2 regions of the Arthrobacter sp. NPDC092385 genome follow, and region 2 is predicted to be linked to the other one. Evidence: predicted binding sites of a transcription regulator. Region 2 holds the regulator's gene; the other holds the start of a gene.

Region 1 (10,858 bases), on a different contig from region 2:
GGCGAAGTGGATCAAGCAGTACGGCGGCCTCGAGGGCATCCTGGAGAACCTCGACAAGATCGGCGGCAAGGTCGGTGACTCCCTTCGGGCCCACATCGAGGACGTGAAGCGGAACCGTCGGCTGAATCGCCTCCTCACCGATCTGGACCTCCCGGTGGACCTCGACGCGATGGTCTCCCAGCACCCGGACCGCCCGGCCGTCGAGGACCTCTTCGACTCGCTGCAGTTCAACACTCTGCGCAAGCGACTGTTCGATCTCTTCGGCGAGGAGGAGACCGAGGACGAGGGCGATGAGCAGAGTGCACCGTCGCACGTCGTGCTCGAGGACGCGGCCGCGCTCACGCGGTGGTTCAGGGCGACGAACCAGGCGCAGGCGTCGGTGGCCCTGGCTACCGAGACGACGGCGGGAGCCACCGATGTCGTCGGGATCGCCGTCGTCACCAGCCTCCACGCGGCGTTCATCGAGCTCGAGCCCCTCGACGCGGAGGCCGAGAAGGTCCTCGGGGACTGGCTGGCGGATACCGACGCGCCGAAGATCGTCCACGACTTCAAGGCGGTGTTCAAACTCCTGTCCGCCCGGGGCTTCCTGCTGGCCGGCGAGATCGATGACACCGCCATCTCGGGCTACCTCATCCAGCCCGACCGCCGCAGCTATGACCTCGCCGACCTCGCCCAGTACCACCTGCGCCTGTCCATCACGGCGTCCGCCAATGATTCGTCCGGGCAGCAGGCACTCGACCTCGGCGGCAACGATGTGGCATCGCCCGCCGTCGTGGCGGCCTACGCGGCACTGCGCCTCAGCGAGCACTTCGCCGGCCAGCTCGTGGAGCGGGGCGCCAACCAGTTGCTCGGGGGGCTGGAACTGCCGCTCGCCGAAGTGCTCGCCCGCATGGAGCTCACGGGCGTGGCCGTCTCGGTGGACGGCCTGGACAGGCTCCTCGACGACTTCTCGAAGACGATCAGCACGGCCGGGTCCGAGGCGTACCGGATCATCGGCAAGGAGATCAACCTCGGCTCGCCCAAGCAGTTGCAGACCGTGCTGTTCGACGAACTCGAACTGCCGAAGACGAAGAAGATCAAGACGGGCTATTCCACCGACGCGGATGCGCTCACCGACCTCATCACCAAGACCGGACACCCCTTCCTCGAGCAACTCCTCGCATACCGCGATGCCACCAAGCTGCGCCAGACCGTCGAGGGGCTCCGGAAGGCCGTCGGCGACGACGGACGCATCCACACGACGTACCTGCAGACGGTCGCCGCGACCGGCCGCCTGTCCTCGACGAACCCGAACCTGCAGAACATCCCCGTCCGCTCGGACGAGGGCAGGCGCATCCGCGAGGTGTTCGTCGTCGGACAGGGCCGGAACGGCGAGAAGTACGAGAGCTTGATGACCGCCGACTACTCCCAGATCGAGATGCGCATCATGGCGCACCTGTCCGGCGACGAAGGGCTCATCTCGGCGTTCCAGGAGGGCGAGGACCTCCACCGCTTCGTCGGCTCGCACATCTTCGGTGTCGCGCCGGAAGAAGTCACGAACGCGATGCGCTCGAAGGTCAAGGCGATGTCCTACGGGCTGGTCTACGGCCTCAGCTCGTTCGGGCTCTCGAAGCAGCTCAACATCTCGGTCGATGAGGCACGCACCCTCATGCGCGACTATTTCGAGCGTTTCGGGGCCGTCCGCGACTACCTGCGCGGGATCGTGGAGCAAGCCCGGAAAGACGGCTTCACCTCGACCATCGAGGGGCGACGGCGCTACCTGCCGGACCTCTCCAGCGACAACCGGCAGCTGCGGGAGATGGCCGAGCGGGCTGCCCTCAACGCACCGATCCAGGGCTCGGCTGCGGACATCATCAAGAAGGCGATGCTCGGCGTCGACGATGCGCTCACGCGTCGCGGACTGGCATCGCGCATGCTGCTGCAGGTTCACGACGAACTGGTCCTCGAAGTGGCCGAGGGCGAATCCGACGAGGTCGAGGCCCTGGTCCGGGAGCAGATGGGCAGTGCGGCCGATCTCTCGGTGCCGCTTGATGTCTCGGTCGGTACGGGAGCCAGCTGGCACGACGCCGCCCACTAAGGGTGCCGCCGTTGTGCGGAGTGTGTTCCGGTGAAGGTTGGTGTCGGTGGTCGGGGCCGGTTGTGGGGTGCTTCGTTGTGGGCTGGTTGGTCGTGGGGTGGTTGGTTGTGGGGTAGTTGGTTGTGGATGGTTCGTCCGGTCTGCCAGTAGGTGTTGGTTCGGGTGGTGCCGGCCCGGCCGGGGTGTCCGGGTGCGTGGAACCAGGGGATGCCTTGTCGGGGTTCGACGGTCCAGGTGCCCTGGTGGATGAGGTGGTGGTGTCGTGAGCACAGCAGGACGCCGTTGCCGATGCTGGTCGAGCCGCCCCGGGACCAGGGGTCCGTGTGGTGGGCTTCGCACCAGCTGGCCGGGATGGAGCAGTCCGGGAAGGCACACCCCTTGTCCCTGGCTACCAGTGCCCGGCGCAGGTGCGCCGGGAAGAGGCGTTGGGCGCGTCCGACGTCGAGGACCTGCCCGGCACCGCCCAGGACCACCGGGATGATGTCCGCGTCGCAGGCCAGTTTCCGGATGGTCCTGGCGCTGGGTTGTTCGGAGAAGACGGCGTGTCCTGGCCGGTGGGTGTCCCCGGCGAGGTCCTTGTAGTCGATCGTCACCATCACCTGGGGTCGGTGGCCGCCGGTGGCGGGAAGAGCCGCCGAGGACAGGGCGATCCGGCAGGCCGCGACGAGTCCCTCGAGCAGCGCCTGCGCCCTCGTGGCCCCGCCCGAACCGCTCAGAAGACCCGCACCCACACCCGGACCCGCGCCGGATGCTGATGCTGATGCTGATGCTGATGCTGATGCTGATTCTGATTCTTCGACTGTCGCTGGTCCCGTCCGGGCAGCACCGGTGGCGCCGGGGCTTGTGGCAGCGTTGGGCGCACCGGTGGCGCCGGTCTGGTTGGGGGTGGCGCCGGTTTGGTTGGGGTTGACGCGGGGGTTGGCGGTGGTGTTCATGACGGTGGCGAGGTGTTCGAACTGTTCGTCGGTCGCGCCGATCTCCAGGACGTGCAGTCCGTGGCGGCGGCCCTTGAGGAAGACTCCCTGCCGTGCGCGGAGCACGGTGTCCGTGGGTTCCTGCCCGTCCTGATCGAGCACTGCTTCCCAGCGGTGCGCCAGGACCCGCAGGATGTCCTCGTCGGACTCCACGGCCTGCCGGGTGAGGTGGCCCTCCATCGATTCGGCCTGCTCCGGGGTCGCGAAGGAATGCACCCGCTGCAGGGCCTGGGAGATGATCGTCGCGGCCCGACCGCTGACCAGGCACGCCTCCATGGCCGCCCCCAGGGTCCCGAGCCGGGCAGGGATGACGGCGCCGGTCGGGGACATCCCGGGGAGCAGCACCTCGGCAAGACCCAGCCGCCGTCTGGCCTCGGTACGACTGATACCCAGGGTCGCGCGCAGAAAGTCCGCGCAATCCCTGGCCCCACCCCCTGCCCGCCCAGCCACCACCGCCCCAGCCACCGCCGACCCAGCCACCGGGGACCCGTCCGACGCCGACCCCCCAGGACCCGGGGACATAGCACCGGTGCCCGAAGAAACGTCCGAGGGAACGTCGTCCGAGGACGCGGTGGCACGGGATGCATGATCTTCGGCCGCCAGGTCGTGTTCCTGGGCCAGGCGGGCGGCCAGGACCTGCAGACGGTCCACGATCCGGGAGGCCCGCTCGACCTCAACGATGACCTGCACCGCTTCCTGCCTCGACAGCACCCGGTGGTGGCCGCCCACGTCCCGGGCACACTCGGCCAGGGCAGCGCACGCCGCGTCCACCGCACGGGGTGCCGGTGCGAAGCGCTCGATCGGGGCGATGGCCATACCCCGATTTTATCGAACACGTGTACTAACCACGAGGGAGACAGGGCATTGTGGAGGACAAGACGACCCCCGTCGTCCACATACGAACCCGGCAGGAAACCACCCGAAGCGCCGGCGTCGCGCCCCTCCGGCGGCCGCGCCCTGATGGCGACCCTGGTCCCCGCCGGACAGCCCCGGCTAGTGTGGTGAGGTGAGCGACAACACCGCACCGGACCTGCACACCGAGATCTTCACCCCTGGCGTCGACGAGGACGCCACGGCGGACGGCCGCTTCACGAAGTGGCTCGATGCCGAGGGCATCGGATTCCACGAGGGGACGTTCGATCCCGAGGACATCCCGAAGTTCCTCGAGGCGTACCAGACGGACCAGCGCGTCCTGTGGGGCGTCCACGACCGCGCCCAGCCCGCCGAAGCCCTCGGCGCAGACCACCCGGTGGCCACCTACGGCACCATGGTGCATCCGCTCAACGTCGGGGCCGGGCAGATCGACGCCCACCAGATCACGGCGGTCACCGTACGGTCGAGCCACCGGCGCAACGGCATCCTGCGCTCCATGATGACGAGGGATCTCGCCGAGGCCGCGGCACGAGGGCTTCCGCTGGCCATCCTGACTGCGTCGGAGGCCACGATCTACGGGCGCTTCGGGTTCGGCTGCGCCACGTTCACGCAGGCCATCGAGGTGGATGTCAGGGAGCGGTTCGAGGTGACGGCACCGAGAACGGGAACCACGACCCTCGTCGCCCGGGAGCACGCCGTGCGCCTCGCCCAGGAGATCTTCGCCGGTTTCCACGCCGTGACCTTCGGCTCGGTCGACCGGCAGTACGCCTACCCGCGCCGCGCTTCGGGCGAGTGGGGCAGGGAACGCCCTGTCGAGGACCGCGGAGTGCGGATGGCGGTGCACTACGACGCCGCAGGAACACCGGCGGGGTATGTGTCCTACCGCTTCGCGGGCTGGGAGACCACGCCCTACACCATGAAGATCGTGGACCTCGTGGCGACCACACCCTCTGCCTACCTCGAACTCTGGCGCTACCTCGGATCGCTCGACCTCGTGCAGGTGGTCACCTGGGACGAGGCGCGGCGGGACGATGCACTGCCCTGGTCGCTCCGCGACCGGCGCTGCTACAGCGTCAAGGGCACCGACGACGTCCTCTGGGTCCGCCTGCTCGACGTGCCGGCCGCGCTCCGTCGACGGTCCTACCGGGGCAGCGGGAGCATCGTCCTGGAAGTGCTGGACACCCTCGGGATCGCAGGCGGCTCCTACGCCCTGACCGTCGTCGACGGCGTGGCGCAGGTCGAGCACGTGGACGCTGCGGCCGCACCGGACGTGACGCTCACCGTGAACTCGCTCGGGTCGCTCTACCTCGGGGGAGTCCAGGCTTCCACGCTCGCCGCGGCCGGTGGACTGACGGCCCACGCGGACGACGCCGTCGAGCTGCTCGACACGCTGTTCGGGCTCCCGCGGGAACCGTACTGCATCACGCATTTCTGAGCGCCACGGACCATGTTACGAGGGGACCACCTGCTTTGACGGTGTTGGACCCCGGGGCTAGACTAGACAGGCGCGTAGTGCGCTTTGGGGGGTTCCGGTGCAGACCGGCGGCCCCCAGGGTGCGGTACCACTCCTGAATCTTCCGAGGTTCTTTCCATTTCGTCCACATCCGGACATCGGAAACCGCTCCCGGCCCAGCTGGAATCGCGGTGTCCGTCATGACCGGAGCAAGTAATCATCCACAACGGAGCCCCAACTACATGACCATCACCACCACCGAGAAGCAAGGTGCCCCCGTCGTCGCCATCAACGACATCGGCACCGCTGAGGACTTCCTCGCAGCGATCGACGCCACCATCAAGTACTTCAACGACGGAGATCTCGTCGAGGGTACGGTCGTCAAGGTCGACCGCGACGAGGTCCTGCTCGACATCGGTTACAAGACCGAGGGTGTCATTCCTTCCCGCGAGCTTTCCATCAAGCACGACGTCGATCCCGGAGACGTCGTCTCCGTGGGCGATCAGGTCGAGGCTCTGGTTCTCACCAAGGAAGACAAAGAAGGCCGACTGATCCTCTCCAAGAAGCGTGCTCAGTACGAGCGCGCCTGGGGCGACATCGAGAAGGTCAAGGAAGAAGACGGCGTCGTCACCGGTACCGTCATCGAGGTCGTCAAGGGTGGCCTCATCCTGGACATCGGCCTGCGCGGGTTCCTGCCTGCGTCCCTCGTCGAGATGCGTCGCGTCCGCGACCTGGCTCCGTACATCGGCCAGCAGATCGAAGCGAAGATCATCGAGCTCGACAAGAACCGCAACAACGTCGTGCTGTCGCGTCGTGCGTGGCTCGAGCAGACCCAGTCCGAGGTGCGCTCCACGTTCCTCAACAAGCTCGAGAAGGGCCAGGTCCGTCCGGGCGTCGTCTCCTCGATCGTCAACTTCGGTGCGTTCGTGGACCTCGGCGGCGTCGACGGCCTCGTGCACGTCTCGGAGCTCTCCTGGAAGCACATCGACCACCCCTCCGAGGTCGTCGAGGTCGGACAGGAAGTCACCGTGGAGGTCCTCGAGGTCGATCTCGACCGCGAGCGTGTCTCCCTGTCGCTGAAGGCCACCCAGGAAGATCCCTGGCAGACCTTCGCCCGTACGCACGCCCTGGGCCAGGTTGTCCCCGGCAAGGTCACGAAGCTCGTTCCCTTCGGCGCGTTCGTCCGCGTCGAGGACGGCATCGAAGGCCTCGTGCACATCTCGGAGCTCGCTGTCCGCCACGTGGAACTGGCCGAGCAGGTCGTCTCCGTGGGTGACGAGCTCTTCGTCAAGGTCATCGACATCGACCTCGAGCGCCGTCGCATCTCCCTCAGCCTCAAGCAGGCCAACGAGGGCGTCGACGCCGACAGCACCGAGTTCGATCCGGCTCTGTACGGTATGGCTGCCGAGTACGACGAAGAGGGCAACTACAAGTACCCCGAGGGCTTCGACCCCGAGTCGAACGAATGGCTCGAGGGCTACGAGACGCAGCGCGCTGCGTGGGAGGCCCAGTACGCGGAGGCCCAGTCCCGCTGGGAGTCCCACAAGAAGCAGGTCGTGCAGCACGCGTCCGACGACGCCGCGGCAGCGAACGAGCCCGTCGAGTCGAACTCCACGAGCTACTCCTCGGAGCCCGTCGCCGCCGATACCGGATCCGGCACGCTTGCCTCCGATGAGGCACTCGCAGCACTCCGGGAGAAGCTGACCGGAGCGTAAGCTACCGCGTCCCAGCTGAACCGCAGAAGGCCCCCGTCCACCGGACGGGGGCCTTCTTGTTCGATCCGCGAAGGATCCGATCGGAGACGGATCTGATCGAAGACGGAGCGCCGGCAGGGCGGCGCTCTTCGACTCGGATCGGCGCTGCGCCTACCGCCGCGTGGACCGCGTGACGGTGAAGCGGGGGGAGCGATCGAGCTGCACCGTCGGCCCGATGGTCCGTTCGAGCACCGACCGGTAGCGGAGGTGGCTGTTCCAGACCGTCCAGAGCTCCCCGCCGGGCTCGAGGACGCGCGCGCAGGCGTCGAACAGCCGGTGGGCGATACCGGCGTGGACGGTGCTGCCCATGTGGAACGGCGGATTGAGGACGATCACGCCGGCCGAGCGATCGGGAAGGCCCGACAGGGCGTCGTCCCTGCCCACCCTGATCCGGTCCGCGACGCCGTTCGCGTGTGCCGTCGCGGCCGTGGAGGCGACGGCCGACGCGGACTGGTCGGTCGCGTACACCCTCCGCCGCGGATCGCTGAGCGTGAGGTACGCGGAGATCGTGCCGTTGCCGCACCCCAGGTCGATGATTTCGCGTCCCCCGTCGGAACGCGCCTCAGCCATCCCCCGGAGGTGGGGGAGCAGCATCCGCGTTCCGGGATCCAGGGAAGTGCCGCCGAAGGTGGCACCGTAGGCGCGCAGTTCGAGCGGTCGGTCGAGCCCGACGTCGTACCTGGCGCTCCGCGGGAAGGCAGGGACGGTGCCCATGCGCGGATTGCCCGCGATGAGCACGCGTGACTTCTGCCGGGCAAGGCCCGCGGTGACGTCGGCGAAGTAGCGTCCGAGCACCTCGTTCATCGACAGGGACATGTGCTTGACCCTGCCCGCGGCCAGCACCCGGACGTCCGGCCGCCCGTACGAGGCGATGGTCCAGGCGATCTCGTCGAGTTCGTCGAGGGATCGGGGTAGTCGCAGCAGGACGGTGGTGACGCCGTCGAGCAGGTTGGGATCGAGGGGGACGGACCGGTAGGCGCCGTCGAGCCCCTGCTCGGCGGCATTCGCGGCGAGTGCCTGCTCGTGGACGAGACCATCCTGGAAGGCGCGGATGTCCTGCCGGCCCGAGAGGTGTGCGGCGCCGAGCGTGAGCGCGCCGTAGGAGTCGTTGACGGTCGCGACGGCGCCGGCAGAACGGAGACGCTCCGCTGCCGTATCGAGGAGCAGCCGGTCGGCAGCATCCACGGCGACCAGTTCCGGTGCCTCGACGTCGGGACGGCGGCGCAGGAGGTCGAGGGAGAACGGGCTCATCCCATCCATCCTAGGTGGCGCTGCGGTTCGACGGCGGTCAGGGAGGGGTGATGCCGGAGCCGGATTCGTTGCCGTCCGGGTCGGTGTCCGCGCCCGGCCCGCGGTCGAAGAGCCAGTCGAGTGCGGTTGTATCCGGACTGCCCGCCGCTTCCCGGGGCATCACCGCTTTCTCCGGCTCCTCGTCCTCCCCGGCGGGATCCGTGCTGTAGGGGGCCCGCGGAGGCGGAGGCAGCCGGTCGATCAGCTCGTTCGCAGCGTGCGCCAGGAGGTCGCGCTGGAGCGGTGGGAGCGTGAAGGACCCGTGGAGGTACGCTTCGACTTCGTACTCGCCCGCATCGCCGCCCAGGCCGAAGTAGTGCAGCCACAATTCACTGGCATCGATCTGGGCATGGCGGATCGCCCGAAGGAGGTTGACCCGCTGATATTCGTGATCTGGACGGTTCTCCACGGGCAACGCCTTAGTGCGAGCTACCGGCAGTGCCGTCGAGGACGGAGTGGGCGATGAGCCGCAGGTCGGTCTTGGTGGCGGACGCCTCCGACAGCATCCGCCGCATCGCCTGCTCGCCGTCCAGCCCGTGCCGCTCCATGAGGATTCCCCGTGCGGTGTGGATGAGGTCGCGGGTTCCGAGTGCTTCCTGCAGGGCGCGGGTCGCCGCCGCGGGCGCACTGTCCGGCTGCGCGCTGCCCAGAAGTGTCGCCGCCGGAGAGGCGAGGAGGGCAAGCTGCTTCCTGTCCTGCCCGGAGAAGGCGGAGGGAAGCGGCGAGTAGACCTTCAGGGCACCGATGCTCCTGCCGTTGTGGACCAGCGCGGTGCTGAGGGTCGAGCGCAACGGGAGGCCCGCGACGGCCTTCTGCCACAGGGGCCAGCGGTCGTCCGTCCGGACGTCGTCGACCTGCACGCTCGACTCGGCTGCCCAGGCCGTCAGGCACGGGCCCTGGCCCAGCTCGTACTGCAGCGCATCCGCGGTGGCGACGACGTCGTCGGTGTAGCCGGTGCTCCGCTTGCGTCCCTGTTCGTCGATGAGGGAGACACCCGCTCCGAGCGAGCCCGGGATCGATTTCTTCACGGCCTCCGCCAAATCCTCGACTGCGCGCCCGGCCGTCATCTCCGTCAGCAGGAGGCCCTTGAGTCTGGCGAAGACGAAAGTCAATTCTTCCATCGGTGAAGTCACAGTTCCAGCCTCGGCAACAGGGTCGTTTCGATCGCGTACGAAGTATCAGGATACACACGGCGTTCCGCCCCCTGCTGGCCCTGTCGCACTGCCGCCAGAGGGTGTAGGGGAGCCGCGGCGGCCGCCGCTGTCACGGCTCGGCGCTGCCCAAGACCTGCTTGCCCGCGAGTGTACGACGTGCCTAGGGTGGAATTACTAAGCACGCTTCCCAATGAGCCAAGGAGTTGACGTGACCGGATCATCAGGCCATGACGCACTGCCGTTGCCCGACTACGACCACATTCCGCTGGGCACGCTGCCCACGCGCATCACAGGCCTCGACGAGGGTGGCCTGCGGGCGCTCCTCGACTACGAGGAAGCGCACGGCGACCGCCTTCCGGTGAAGCTCGTCCTGCAGCAGCGGCTGGAGGCGGTCCAGGGCGGCGCCGAACTCTCCGAAGGCGCAGGCACCTCGATGCCCGAGGTGAGCAGCACCGCGGGAGGTTCACCCGTGAGCCCCGCGACGTCGGGTCCGCCGATCAACCCGCCGTCCCAGGGCGACCCCACCAACCCCGCCCAGCCGCGCTAGCCCTTCGAAGGCGGTCGCCTCATCAGGGCGGCTGCAGCCGTGCCGTCCGCATCACCTACGCGGACGGCACGGCTTCGAGCAGTTCATTCTCCTCGACGAGTTCGATGGACAGCGTCTTGTAGCCGACCGCATCGAACAGCACGGTGATGATGCCCTCCTCGTAGCCCATGACGGTCCCTCGGCCCCATTGCGGATGCTCCACCTCGCTGTCGACGTCGAAGGGAAGGTCGCCGGCGTCGGCGACCGTCACCCCGGCCGGTTCCGGAGCGCCGGTCGTGGATCCCTCGCGTGCACAGTTGTCGCAGTTCCCGCAGGGCTCCTGCAGCTCCTCCCCGAAGTACGAGAGCAGGAACTGCCGCCGGCAGCCCTTCGTCTCGGCGTAGCGCCGGGCCATCTCGATGCGCGACTCGTCGATCCGCTCCCGGTTCTCCGCCTGTTCCACGGCCTTGGCGACGGCCTCGTCGGCGGACATCTTCCTGGCCCGATAGCCCTTCACTCCATCCCCGACGGCCCCTGATGCCTCGAGGAGGTTGAGCAGGCCGGTCAGCCTCCGTGGCGGGAGGCCCGAGAGCTCCTTGAGCTTCTTGGCCTTGACCGGCTTGGCCTGGGCGGCGATGAGCAGGAACAGATTCCGCAGCCGCGCGCGATCGGCGGATTTCGCGGCGAAGAACCGGCGCAGGGACAGATCCTCGGGCCGGTAGTGCAGGATCGCCCGGGACGCAAGCCCGTCGCGTCC
Region 2 (10,858 bases):
GACGACGCCGACAGCCGGCCCGGCCATGAAGACGACCTCGGTGGAGATCGCGTCGAGCGTGAAGGCCGTGCGCCGCCGGTCGCCCTCCACGAGGACGCCGAGCGCCTGGCGGATGACGGAGAACGCCGGAAGCGTGAAGAGCCCGCCGATCAGCGCGGCGACCAGCAGCCACTGGTACGGAAGGTGCGGCGCCACGGACCAGATGGCCGCCTCCGCGACGATGGACGGGACGAGCGCGCGGCGCAGTCCTGCGGTGTCGATCCGCCGCCCCCGCCAGGGCGCACCGACCGCGATCCCGATGGTCACGACCGCGGCGACGGCGCCGGCCTCGGCGTAGCCGCGGTCCAGCGTCTGTACCACGTGCAGGGTCAACAGGACCCCTGCCGCGGAGTGCGGGAAGCGGGCGATCATCCCGACGAGCAGGAGCATCCGGACGGACCGGATGCGCAGCAGGTCCCGGTATACGGCGAAGTTCACGGACTGTCCTTCTCCGCCGGCGGCTCCGTCAGCGGGTGAGTTTGATGTCGAGCGAGTCGACGCGTTCCACGAATTCGGTGAGGTCGAGGAGCCTGGCACGGAAGGCGGACACGATGTCCCGCACGTCCTGCGGAGGAAGCCCCCCGCGGAGCTGGAGATCCATGCGCAGCTCGGGGCCCGGTCCCCCACCGAAGGCAATGCTACCGTCGGCGGCCCGCGTGAGGACTCCCGCGCCGGGCCTCAACTGCACCGACAGGATGCCCTCCTGCCCACGTGCGACCGCATCGATGAGCGCGGCCAGTTCCTGGTCCTCGTAGGACGGCGTCCAGCTCGCCTGTTGGGCGAGGGCCCAGACGGCCGGACGCCGGAGGACGAAGGTCACCTCCGCACCCGGGTCGAGAACCAGGAGCTCTGCCTGCTCCGCCGCTGCGGCGAGGGCGGCCCGTGCCGCGTAGGCGGCCACGGGCCGGGCGTCAGGGTGCCAGCGTGCCAGCGCCTGCGTCGAGGAGAACACCGGCAGCGCTTTCCGTCCGTCCGGTGCCGTGAGCGTGACGAGCGCCATGTCGGCTTCCTTGTCGGCCTGCAGACCGGACGCCGCGTCCCCTCCCTGGCTGAGCTGCGCGACGATGGGGATGAACACCCGTGCCGTCGTCAGCGCCGCGAAGACGGCCTGTTCGTGCGGGCCCGGCTGGCCGGATGCTCCGAGGAGCCCCGCCACCGCGGCGGCGAGCCGTGCGTCGGCCGAGCCGTCGTCGTCGTCGAACGCGTGCAGCGGGTTGGCCGGACCGGACAGGTCCCGGCCCGCCCACGGCCGACCGGCGGAGTCGGTGGTGTTGCCCGCCAGTGCCGCTGCGATGTGCGCGGGCAGCTGCCTGGCGGTCACGCGTCCGCGGCGGGCAGCCCTGCCACGTCCAGCGCCTGGGGCAGGGTGAAGGCTCCGGCATAGAGGGCCTTGCCGACGATCGCGCCCTCGAGACCGCTCGGCACGAGGTCGCGGAGTGCCGCGATGTCGTCGAGGCTGGAGATGCCGCCCGAGGCGACGACGGGACGCGAGGTCCTGGCCAGGACCTCCTGGAGGAGCGCGAGGTTCGGTCCCTTGAGCGTGCCGTCCTTCGTCACGTCCGTGACGACGTAGCGTGCGCAGCCGGCGTCCTCGAGGCGCTGCAGCACCTCCCACAGGTCGCCGCCGTCCTCCGTCCACCCCCGCGCCGCGAGGGTGGTGCCGCGGACGTCGAGCCCGACGGCGATGGCATCGCCGTACCGGGCGATGGCCAGCTCGGTCCACTCCGGGTTCTCCAGCGCGGCCGTGCCGAGGTTCACCCTGGTTGCCCCGAGTTCGAGGGCCGCGTCCAGCGATGCGTCGTCGCGGATGCCCCCGGAGAGTTCGACCTTGATGTCGAGGTGCTTGACCACGCGTTCGAGCAGGTCCCGGTTGGAGCCCCGGCCGAATGCCGCATCGAGATCCACCAGGTGCACCCACTCCGCGCCGTCCTCCTGCCAGGCGAGGGCCGCGTCGAGCGGATCGCCGTAGCTGGTCTCACTGCCCGCTTCCCCCTGGACGAGCCGGACGGCCTGTCCGTCGGCGACATCGACGGCGGGAAGGAGCTGGAGGGTGGGTGATTCGGAGAAGGGACTCATGGTCTGCTTTCTTGCGGGCGGCGGGGGCCGGGATGGCCGGGCGGTCGGGAGAGGGTGGTCCGGCTATCCGCCGGAGAACGTGAACAGGTACGCGGCGAAGAGGGACAGACCGGCCAGCACGAGGAAGGCGATCCACACCCAGCGGGGGAACTTCTGGCTGCGGAGCGAGAACGCTCCGCCGACCAGGAGGCCGGCGACGCCCATGAGGACGACACTCAGCATCGGCTCACCGGAGGCCCTCGATCCAGTTCCGCAGGAGCTGCGCTCCCGCGTCCCCGGACTTCTCGGGGTGGAACTGCGTGGCACTGAGGGGCCCGTTCTCGACCGCGGCGATGAAGGGACCACCGTGATCGGACCAGGTGACCTGCGGAGGCTTCATCGCCGGTTGGGTGACGTCGAAGGACCAGTCCTGGACGCCGTACGAGTGCACGAAGTAGAAGCGCTCGTCGCGGATCCCGTCGAAGAGGACCGTGTCCTCCGGCGCCTGGACGGTGTTCCAGCCCATGTGCGGCACGACATCGGCCTTCAGCCGTTCGACCGTCCCCGGCCACTCGGCCATACCCGGTGTGCGCACTCCATGCTCCACGCCCTCGTCGAACAGGACCTGCAGTCCCACGCAGATGCCGAGCACGGGACGTCCGCCGGCCACCCGGCGTCCGATCATGCGGAGGGCATCGACATCCTTGAGACCCTTCATCACCGCGGCGAAGGCGCCCACCCCGGGCACGAGCAGCCCGTCGGCGTTCAGGACGTCATCGGGTTTGGCGCTCAGCACCACCTCGGCGCCGACGTGTTCGAGCGCTCGCACCACGGAGCGGACGTTGCCCGATCCGTAGTCCAGGACCGTGACGGTGCGCGGTGTCATAGTGCCCCCTTGGTGGACGGGATGCCGTCGACCCGCGGATCCGGCTCGACGGCGGCGCGCAGGGCCCGGGCAAGGGCCTTGAACTGGGCTTCGACGATGTGGTGCGGGTCCCGGCCCGCGACGACGGTGACATGCAGGCAGATCTGGGCGTGCAGCGCCAGGGCCTCGAGCACGTGCCGGGTCAGGGATCCCGTGAAGTGGCCGCCGATGAGGTGGTATTCCTGCCCTGCGGGCTCGCCGCCGTGCACGAGGAACGGGCGGCCGGAGATGTCGACGACGGCGTTCGCGAGTGCCTCGTCCAGGGGAACCGTCGCCTCGCCGAAACGGCGGATGCCTGCCTTCGTTCCGAGCGCGAGGCGGAGCGCCTCGCCGATGGCGATGGCCGTGTCCTCGACGGTGTGGTGCACGTCGATGTGCGTGTCACCCGAGGACCGGATGGTCAGGTCGATCAGTGAGTGCTTCGACAGGGCCGTGAGCATGTGGTCGTAGAACGGCACCGTGGTGTCGATCGAGGACACACCGGTTCCGTCGAGGTCGAGTTCCACGAGGACGCTGGACTCGCTCGTGACGCGCTCGATGCGGGCCGTACGGCCGCGGGCGGCATCAACTGTCATTGCATTCCTTCTGTGCGCTACCGGTCATCCGGGCGCGGTTCGGCGTGGCGTCGGGCGGGCTGGAGGTGGTGCACGGCGCGGTGTGTCAGGCGTCGTGCCCTCCAAGTCTAGGAGACGTTGCCCTGGGGCGGACCGCCCCTGGGGGCTAGAGCAACTTCCCCAACGCGGAGAGGAACGCCGTCGTCTCCTCCTCTGTTCCCGCGGTCACCCGCAGGGAACCCGGGATGCCGACGTCGCGGATGAGCACTCCCGCGTCCAGCAGGCCCTGCCACACGCGGCGCGGATCGTCGAGTCCCGAGAAGAACACGAAGTTGGCGTCCGACGGCGCCGGTGAGAGGCCGAGGAGCTCGAGTTCCCGCACGATGCGGTCCCGCTGCACCTTGATGGCCTCGACGTTCGAGAGCAGGGTGTCCGCGTGGGTCAGCGCTGCGTTGGCCGCCGCCTGGGTGATGGCGGAGAGGTGATACGGCAGGCGGACCAGTCGGAGGGCATCCGTGACCTCCGGCGCGGCCGCGAGGTAGCCGATCCTCGCCCCGGCCAGGGCGAAGGCCTTGCTCATGGTGCGGGACACCAGCAGGCGGGGTCGGCCGGCAAGCAACGTCAGGGCGCTCGGCGTGTCCTTCTGCGCGAACTCTCCGTAGGCCTCGTCGACGATGATGATGGCGCGGGCGGCCTCGCCGGCTTCGTAGGCGGCTTCGATGACGTCGAGGCCGAGCGCCGTGCCGGTCGGGTTGTTGGGCGAGCACAGGAACACCACGTTCGCCGCGGACTCGCGGACGGCACGGGCGGTCGCCTCGGGTGTCATGGCATAGGCTGCTCCCCGGTCCGCCGTGACGTAGCGTGTTCCGGTCCCGCTGGCCAGCAGCGGGTACATGGAGTAGGTGGGCGGAAAGCCGATCGCCGTGCGCCCCGGCCCGCCGAAGGCCTGCAGGACCTGCTGCAGCACTTCGTTCGAGCCGTTCGCGGCCCACAGCTGATCCGGCGTCAGTCCGTGCCCGAGGTAGTCGGCAAGGTTCTTCCGCAACTCGGTGAACTCGCGGTCCGGATAGCGGTTCAGGCCCTGGGTGGCCTCGGCGACAGCCTCGACGATGGCTGCGTGCACGTCGGCGGGGACGCCGTGCGTGTTCTCGTTGACGTTCAGCAGGATGGGCACATCCAGTTGCGGGGCACCATACGGGTGGAGTCCCACGAGGTCATCACGCAGGGGAAGGTTCGCAAGGGCGTCGACGGAGGATGGCACTCCTCCAGTTTAAGGGATGCGGACTTCAGCGGCGAATACCAGCGAATACGGGCGCCGTCCCCCGGGCGGATCGCGAACCGACCGGCAGATTGCTCCCGTGGTCGACGAGGTGGACGCCTATCCCTCGGCGGGTACCGAGATACGCTGCCCCGCCTGGACGATGGAGGTGCCCAGGTTGTTGAGTTCGACCATCTCCGCGACGACGTCGCGCGGGTCCCGCTCCGGGGCGTACCGGACCGCGAGGTCCCACAGCGACTCTCCCGCGGCGATGCTCACCTCGAGCGTCTGCGAGGTCGTCGGCGCGGACTCGCCCGCCTGCGCCTGGGAGGTCAGGAATGCGCCGAGGAGGATCAGCGCGGCCACACCCAGGGCGATCGGGAGACCGACCAGCAGCAGCCTGCCCCGCCGGGTGAGGGTCAGGGGGCGCTGGGTGCTCCGCTGCCCGTCCCCCGACGGTGCGGTGGCCTGCGGGAGGGCGGGGACGCTCCGAAGGGTCGCCCCGGACCGAGCGGGCGTGAGCGCCCACAGCGCCGTGCTGCCGTGCAGTGCTTCAGCCATTGCGTATCCTCTTTCCCTTCGAATGTCCGATGCAGGCCTGGAGCCTTTTTCGAACATACGTTCTAATTCGTGTCTGCCTATTTCTAGCACCTACGAACGACCGTTGTCGAGACTCGCTCGAACATATGTTTGATAACTGCCCCGGACTGTCCTAGCGTGAGCAGGAGAGTGCATCACCGGTGGAAGCCGCTCCCCAGCGGCAGGCGAACCGTCGATGTGCTCCAGACAACCACCCGCCACTGACATATCGGCTTCCGGTCCACCGGGAGCCGATCGGCGGACACGACGGGATCGACGTCCCAGGCGAAAGGCACACCAGTGGCGGAACCAACCCCGGCAGTCCGGCAGGAATCGAACACCGCCGCCGGTCCGGCCGATGCCGTGCCCATCTCCGCGGGCCGCGGACGTCCGCGCGGACGCTCCGTGTCCAAGGGCCTGACCGCCCGCCAGCTGACGATCCTCGAGACGATCCAGCGCTCGATCGCCGACAAGGGGTATCCGCCCTCCATGCGGGAGATCGGTGACACCGTGGGGCTTGCGAGCCTGTCGAGCGTGACCCACCAGTTGTCACAGCTCGAGCGGCTCGGCTACCTGCGGCGCGATCCGAAGCGCCCCCGGGCCATGGAGGTACTGCTGCCACTGACGCTTGCCTCCGAGCAGTCGGCGGATGCGGCCGGCTCGTCGTCGGACCGGAAGCCCGGGGAACACCAGATCGCCGTCGACACCGCCCTGGTGCCGCTCGTGGGACGGATCGCCGCGGGCGGGCCCATCCTCGCCGACCAGGTCGTCGAGGACGTCATGCCCCTGCCACGGCAGCTCGTGGGCCATGGCGAGCTGTTCATGCTGAGGGTCTCCGGGGATTCCATGGTGGATGCCGCGATCTGCGACGGTGACTGGGTCGTCGTCCGCAAGCAGCAGAGTGCACAGAACGGTGACATCGTGGCGGCGCTGCTCGATGACGAGGCGACCGTCAAGACCTTCCGGCAGCGGGACGGCCACACATGGCTCCTGCCGCAGAACACGCGCTACGAGCCGATCCTCGGCGACCACGCCAGCATCATGGGCAAGGTCGTCTCGGTGATGCGCGCCCTGTAGCGCGTCCCTTACGGGTTCGACGGCCGGACGGCCGACCGGGGCGACGGCGGTGCGCCGAGCGCAGCCGACCGTCGATCGCGACGCGCCCGGCGGAGTGCATGCCCGCCCGGCGGGCGCATCAGCGTCCCGAAAGCCGCTCCAGGATGCCGGTGACCGTCTCGCGGTCCGTCGTCGCCCAGAACGGCGGGAGCGCCGCCCGGAGGAACCCGCCGTACCGGGCGTTGGCGAGGCGGCTGTCCAGGACGGCCACCACCCCCCTGTCCCCTGCAGCGCGGATGAGGCGACCGGCGCCCTGCGCCAGCCGCACCGCGGCGTGCGTCGCCGAGACGCTCATGAAGCCGTTGCCGCCGTTCCGGGCCACGGCCCTGGTCCGCGCCGTCATCAGCGGATCGTCCGGCCGCGGGAACGGGATGCGGTCGATGACCACGAGTCGGCAGGACGAGCCCGGCACGTCCACCCCCTGCCACAGCGACATGGTGCCGAAAAGGCACGTGTCCGGCTCGTCCGCGAACCGGGTCACGAGCGCACTGAGGGACGAGTCCCCCTGGCACAGGATCTCGAAGTCGACCTTCGGGCGCAGCGCCTCCGCCGCCTCCTCGGCGGCCCGCTTGGACGAGAACAGGCCGAGCGCTCCCCCGCGGGAGGCCGTGAGCAGCGTCAGGAGCTCCGCCAGCTGCGCGTCGGAGGTGCCGCGCTCGGGCTTCGGAAGGTCCTTCGCCACGTACAGGACCCCCTGCCGGGGGTAGTCGAAGGGACTCCCCACGTCGACGCCGGTCCACGCGGGCGCGCCGGGACCGCTGAGGCCCAGCGATCCCGCGACCGGTCCGAACTCGGAGCCGATCGCGAGCGTCGCCGAGGTCAGGATCACCGTGTGGTCCTCGAACAGTCCTTCCCGCAGGCGCCCGGCGACGGAGAGCGGAGCCACGTTCAGCGTCGCGGGTGAGCTCTCGTCCGGCTGCTCGTACCCCGAGCCGGGCGTGAAGGTACTGGGGCGGGATGCCCAGACCACCTCGTTCAGGTCCGAGGCCGCCAGGATCCGCTCCGCGAGCTCGAAGACCAGGGTCACGCGGGACCGGGCGACCTGCCGGCCGCCGTCCACGTCGGCCTCCGACTTGCCCTCCGTCTTCGTGTCGGAGAGCGCAGCGCGCGCCGCGTCGCGGACCTGGGAGAGCGACTGCTCGACGTCGTCCGGCAGGCCGCCCGGCAGCAGTCCGGAGGACAGGAGTTCTGATGCCGACTCGAAGGCCGCCGCGGCGGTATCGAGGGCCGCGGTGCCGATCGACGCGTGACGCCGCAGCGCCGTGGCCGCGGCGCTCACCATCGAGGCCGACAGCTGGCCCGACACGGCCCCCGTGACGCGGTCGTGGAGTTCGTGCGCCTCGTCGATGACCACCACGTCGTACTCGGGCAGCACGGCGAGGCCCTCGAAGGCACTGATCGCGAGCATCGCGTGGTTGGTGATGATGATGTCCGCGTCCGCGGCGGCGGCGCGAGCCCTCTCGCTGAAGCACTCCTGGGCCACGGGGCAGCGGGCAGCACCGAGGCATTCCATGCTGGACACGGACACCTGGCGCCACGCGCGGTCGCTCACGCCCGGGACGAGGTCGTCCCGGTCGCCCGTCGTCGTCTCCTCCGCCCACTCCCGGAGCCTCACAACCTCCCGGCCGAGCGCCGATGCGGGCGCACCGCCCGACGCCGGAGCAGGATGCGGCGCGGCGTCCTCGCCGAGGCTGAAGAGGGTGTCGGGGGCGTCCTCCTCGGGGAAGCCGCCTCCGGTCTTGTGGAGGCAGACGTAGTTCGAGCGGCCCTTGAGGAGCGCGACGTCGACAGGCCGTGCCAGCGCCGGCCGGACGGCATCGAGGAGGCGCGGCAGGTCCCGGCCGACGATCTGCGCCTGCAGGGCGAGCGTCGCGGTCGAGACGACCGACGGGCGGTCACTGTCCATGGCATGGGCGATCAGTGGGACCAGGTACGCGAGGGACTTGCCCGTTCCCGTACCGGCCTGGACGAGGAGGTGGTCGCCCGTGCGGATGGCCTCGCTGACCTGGCGCACCATCTCGTGCTGGCCGGCGCGCATCTCCCCGCCCATCGCCCCCACGGCGGTGTCGAGCAGGTCGAGGGCCTGCCGGGCCTCTGCGGAGGAGCGCGCCGCGCCCGGCGCCGCGACGGCGGCGCCGGACCGCGGGCTGTCAGTCATTGCGGACGTAGGGCTCCAGCTCGGCTGCCAGGCCCTCCCGGACCATCACTTCGAGGCGCGTCCCGTCGTCGACGTGCTCCATGCCGAGGATCTCCACGTCCTCTTCATGGAGGCGGCTGAGGACCTCGCCCCGCTCGTAGGGCACCAGGATGTCCAGCTTCACGCCGGGGCGTGGGATGTTCGTGCTGATCAGCTGACGGAGTTCGGTCAGCCCAGCTCCGGTGCGGGCGGAGACGACGACCGACCTGGGTTCGCGCTGCCTCAGGCGCTCGATGACGAACGGATCGGCGGCGTCGGCCTTGTTCAGCACGATGATCTCGGGCACCTTGCGGGCGTCCACCTCGGTCAGCACGGTGCGTACCGCCGCGATCTGTCCCTCCGGATCCGGATGGGACGCGTCGACGACGTGCAGGATCAGGTCGGAGTCGGCCACCTCTTCCAGCGTCGACCGGAACGCCTCGACCAGCTGCGTGGGCAGGGAACGGACGAATCCGACCGTGTCCGCCAGCGTGTAGCCGATCCCGTCCGGTGTCTCGGCCTTGCGGACCGTCGGATCGAGGGTGGCGAACAGGGCGTTCTCGACGAGCACGCCGGCGTCCGTGAGCCGGTTCAGCAGGGACGACTTGCCGGCGTTCGTGTAGCCGGCGATGGCGACCGAGGGCACCTGGTTGCGCCGTCGGTTGGACCGCTTGGTCTCGCGAGCGGGCTTCATGCCGGCGATCTCGCGGCGCAGTTTGGCCATCCGGGTACGGATCTTGCGTCGGTCGAGTTCGATCTTCGTCTCACCGGGCCCGCGGGAACCCATACCGGCGCCGGCGCTTCCGACCTGGCCACCGGCCTGGCGGGACATGGACTCGCCCCAGCCCCTCAGGCGCGGGAGCAGGTACTCGAGCTGTGCGAGTTCGACCTGGGCCTTGCCCTCACGGCTCTTGGCATGCTGGGCGAAGATGTCGAGGATCAGGGCCGTACGGTCGATGACCTTGACCTTGACGATGTCCTCCAGGCCACGGCGCTGCGACGGCGACAGCTCGCTGTCGACGATCACCGTGTCCGCGCCGGTCGCCTGGACGATCTCCTTGAGCTCCTGGGCCTTGCCCGAGCCGAGGAACGTCGCGGGGTCGGGCTTGAGGCGGCGCTGGACGATACCGTCGAGCACCTCGGATCCGGCGGTCTCCGCGAGGGCCGCCAGCTCCTGGAGCGAGTTCTCGGCGTCCTGCGCCGTTCCTTCGCTCCACAGTCCGGCGAGGACGACCCGCTCCAGCCTCAGCTGCCGGTATTCGACCTCGGTGACGTCCTCGAGCTCGGTGGACAGCCCAGCGACACGGCGGAGGGCCCGACGCTCGGACAGGTCCTGCTGGTCGCCGTCCGACTCGGATGGTTGCTCATCCTGCGACAGGGCCAGGGCGCGTGATCGCCAGGTCCTGTCGATCGGCGCGGCGGTCGCCTCCGGCTTCGTCGTCCCGTTCTTCGCCTTCGCCACGGCAGCTTCGTCGCTGGCGAGGATCCGGTCGATGACGGCTTGGATCTCCTCCGGGCCCATGTCGGCTCCGGTGGAATGTCCGTTGTTCGTGGTCATAGTCTCCCTCAATGGATGTCCGTCAATTCTACGGCCGACCACGGACGCGCAGCGGCGTATTCTCCCAGCGCGAAAACCGCCTTGCCCTGGGTGCTTCGACGGTGCCACTAGGCTTTCCTCCATGGATCCACAGCACTATTTCAGCGCCCAGCCGGCCGGACCGGACACCCGCCGGCCACTCTCCGTCGTCCTGGCCGGCGCATCCCGGGAGCTCGTGACGTCGTCCGGCCTGTTCAGTCCCGACGGCGTCGACAAGGGCACGGCGATCCTCCTCGACACCGTGCCCCGTCCCGAGGGGCAGCGCCTGCTGGACATCGGCTGTGGCTGGGGGCCGATCGCCCTCACGATGGCGCTGCTGTCCCCCGGTGCCGAGGTGTACGCCGTCGACGTGAACGAGCGGTGCATCGCACTGACCACGGAGAACGCGGCGCGGCTGGGGCTGGGCAACGTCACCGCCGGTCTCCCCGACGCCGTCGACGAGGAACTCGAGTTCGACACCATCTGGTCGAATCCGCCCATCCGCATCGGCAAGCAGGAACTGCACGCCCTGCTGCTCCGCTGGCTGCCACGCCTCGCCCCGGGAGGACGCGCGTGGCTC

Evidence for each region. The regulator LexA, encoded in region 2, represses DNA repair genes until DNA is damaged. The targets are predictions, from matches to a motif close to TCGAACANNTGTTCGA.
Region 1: ACIQCY_RS12145 (DUF222 domain-containing protein) is a predicted target of LexA. The motif match lies at 3,880-3,895, and genes of this name have one in related genera.

What each region holds. Positions count from the first base shown of each region.
Region 1 is NZ_JBIVQL010000008.1:159,281-170,138, reverse strand. Features, by position in the region: gene polA (DNA polymerase I) at 1-2,077, shown strand, start outside; gene ACIQCY_RS12145 (DUF222 domain-containing protein) at 2,074-3,867, opposite strand; gene ACIQCY_RS12140 (GNAT family N-acetyltransferase) at 4,058-5,359, shown strand; gene rpsA (30S ribosomal protein S1) at 5,620-7,092, shown strand; gene ACIQCY_RS12130 (class I SAM-dependent methyltransferase) at 7,243-8,382, opposite strand; gene ACIQCY_RS12125 (hypothetical protein) at 8,420-8,830, opposite strand; gene ACIQCY_RS12120 (GAF and ANTAR domain-containing protein) at 8,841-9,542, opposite strand; gene ACIQCY_RS12115 (hypothetical protein) at 9,784-10,122, shown strand; gene ACIQCY_RS12110 (RecQ family ATP-dependent DNA helicase) at 10,178-10,858, opposite strand, start outside.
Region 2 is NZ_JBIVQL010000004.1:235,856-246,713, reverse strand. Features, by position in the region: gene ACIQCY_RS07520 (MFS transporter) at 1-477, opposite strand, end outside; gene ACIQCY_RS07515 (SseB family protein) at 506-1,360, opposite strand; gene priA (bifunctional 1-(5-phosphoribosyl)-5-((5-phosphoribosylamino)methylideneamino)imidazole-4-carboxamide isomerase/phosphoribosylanthranilate isomerase PriA) at 1,357-2,115, opposite strand; gene ACIQCY_RS07505 (hypothetical protein) at 2,179-2,337, opposite strand; gene hisH (imidazole glycerol phosphate synthase subunit HisH) at 2,342-2,980, opposite strand; gene hisB (imidazoleglycerol-phosphate dehydratase HisB) at 2,977-3,594, opposite strand; gene ACIQCY_RS07490 (histidinol-phosphate transaminase) at 3,740-4,834, opposite strand; gene ACIQCY_RS07485 (LysM peptidoglycan-binding domain-containing protein) at 4,952-5,392, opposite strand; gene lexA (transcriptional repressor LexA) at 5,774-6,487, shown strand; gene ACIQCY_RS07475 (ATP-dependent DNA helicase) at 6,606-8,684, opposite strand; gene hflX (GTPase HflX) at 8,677-10,260, opposite strand; gene ACIQCY_RS07465 (class I SAM-dependent methyltransferase) at 10,382-10,858, shown strand, end outside.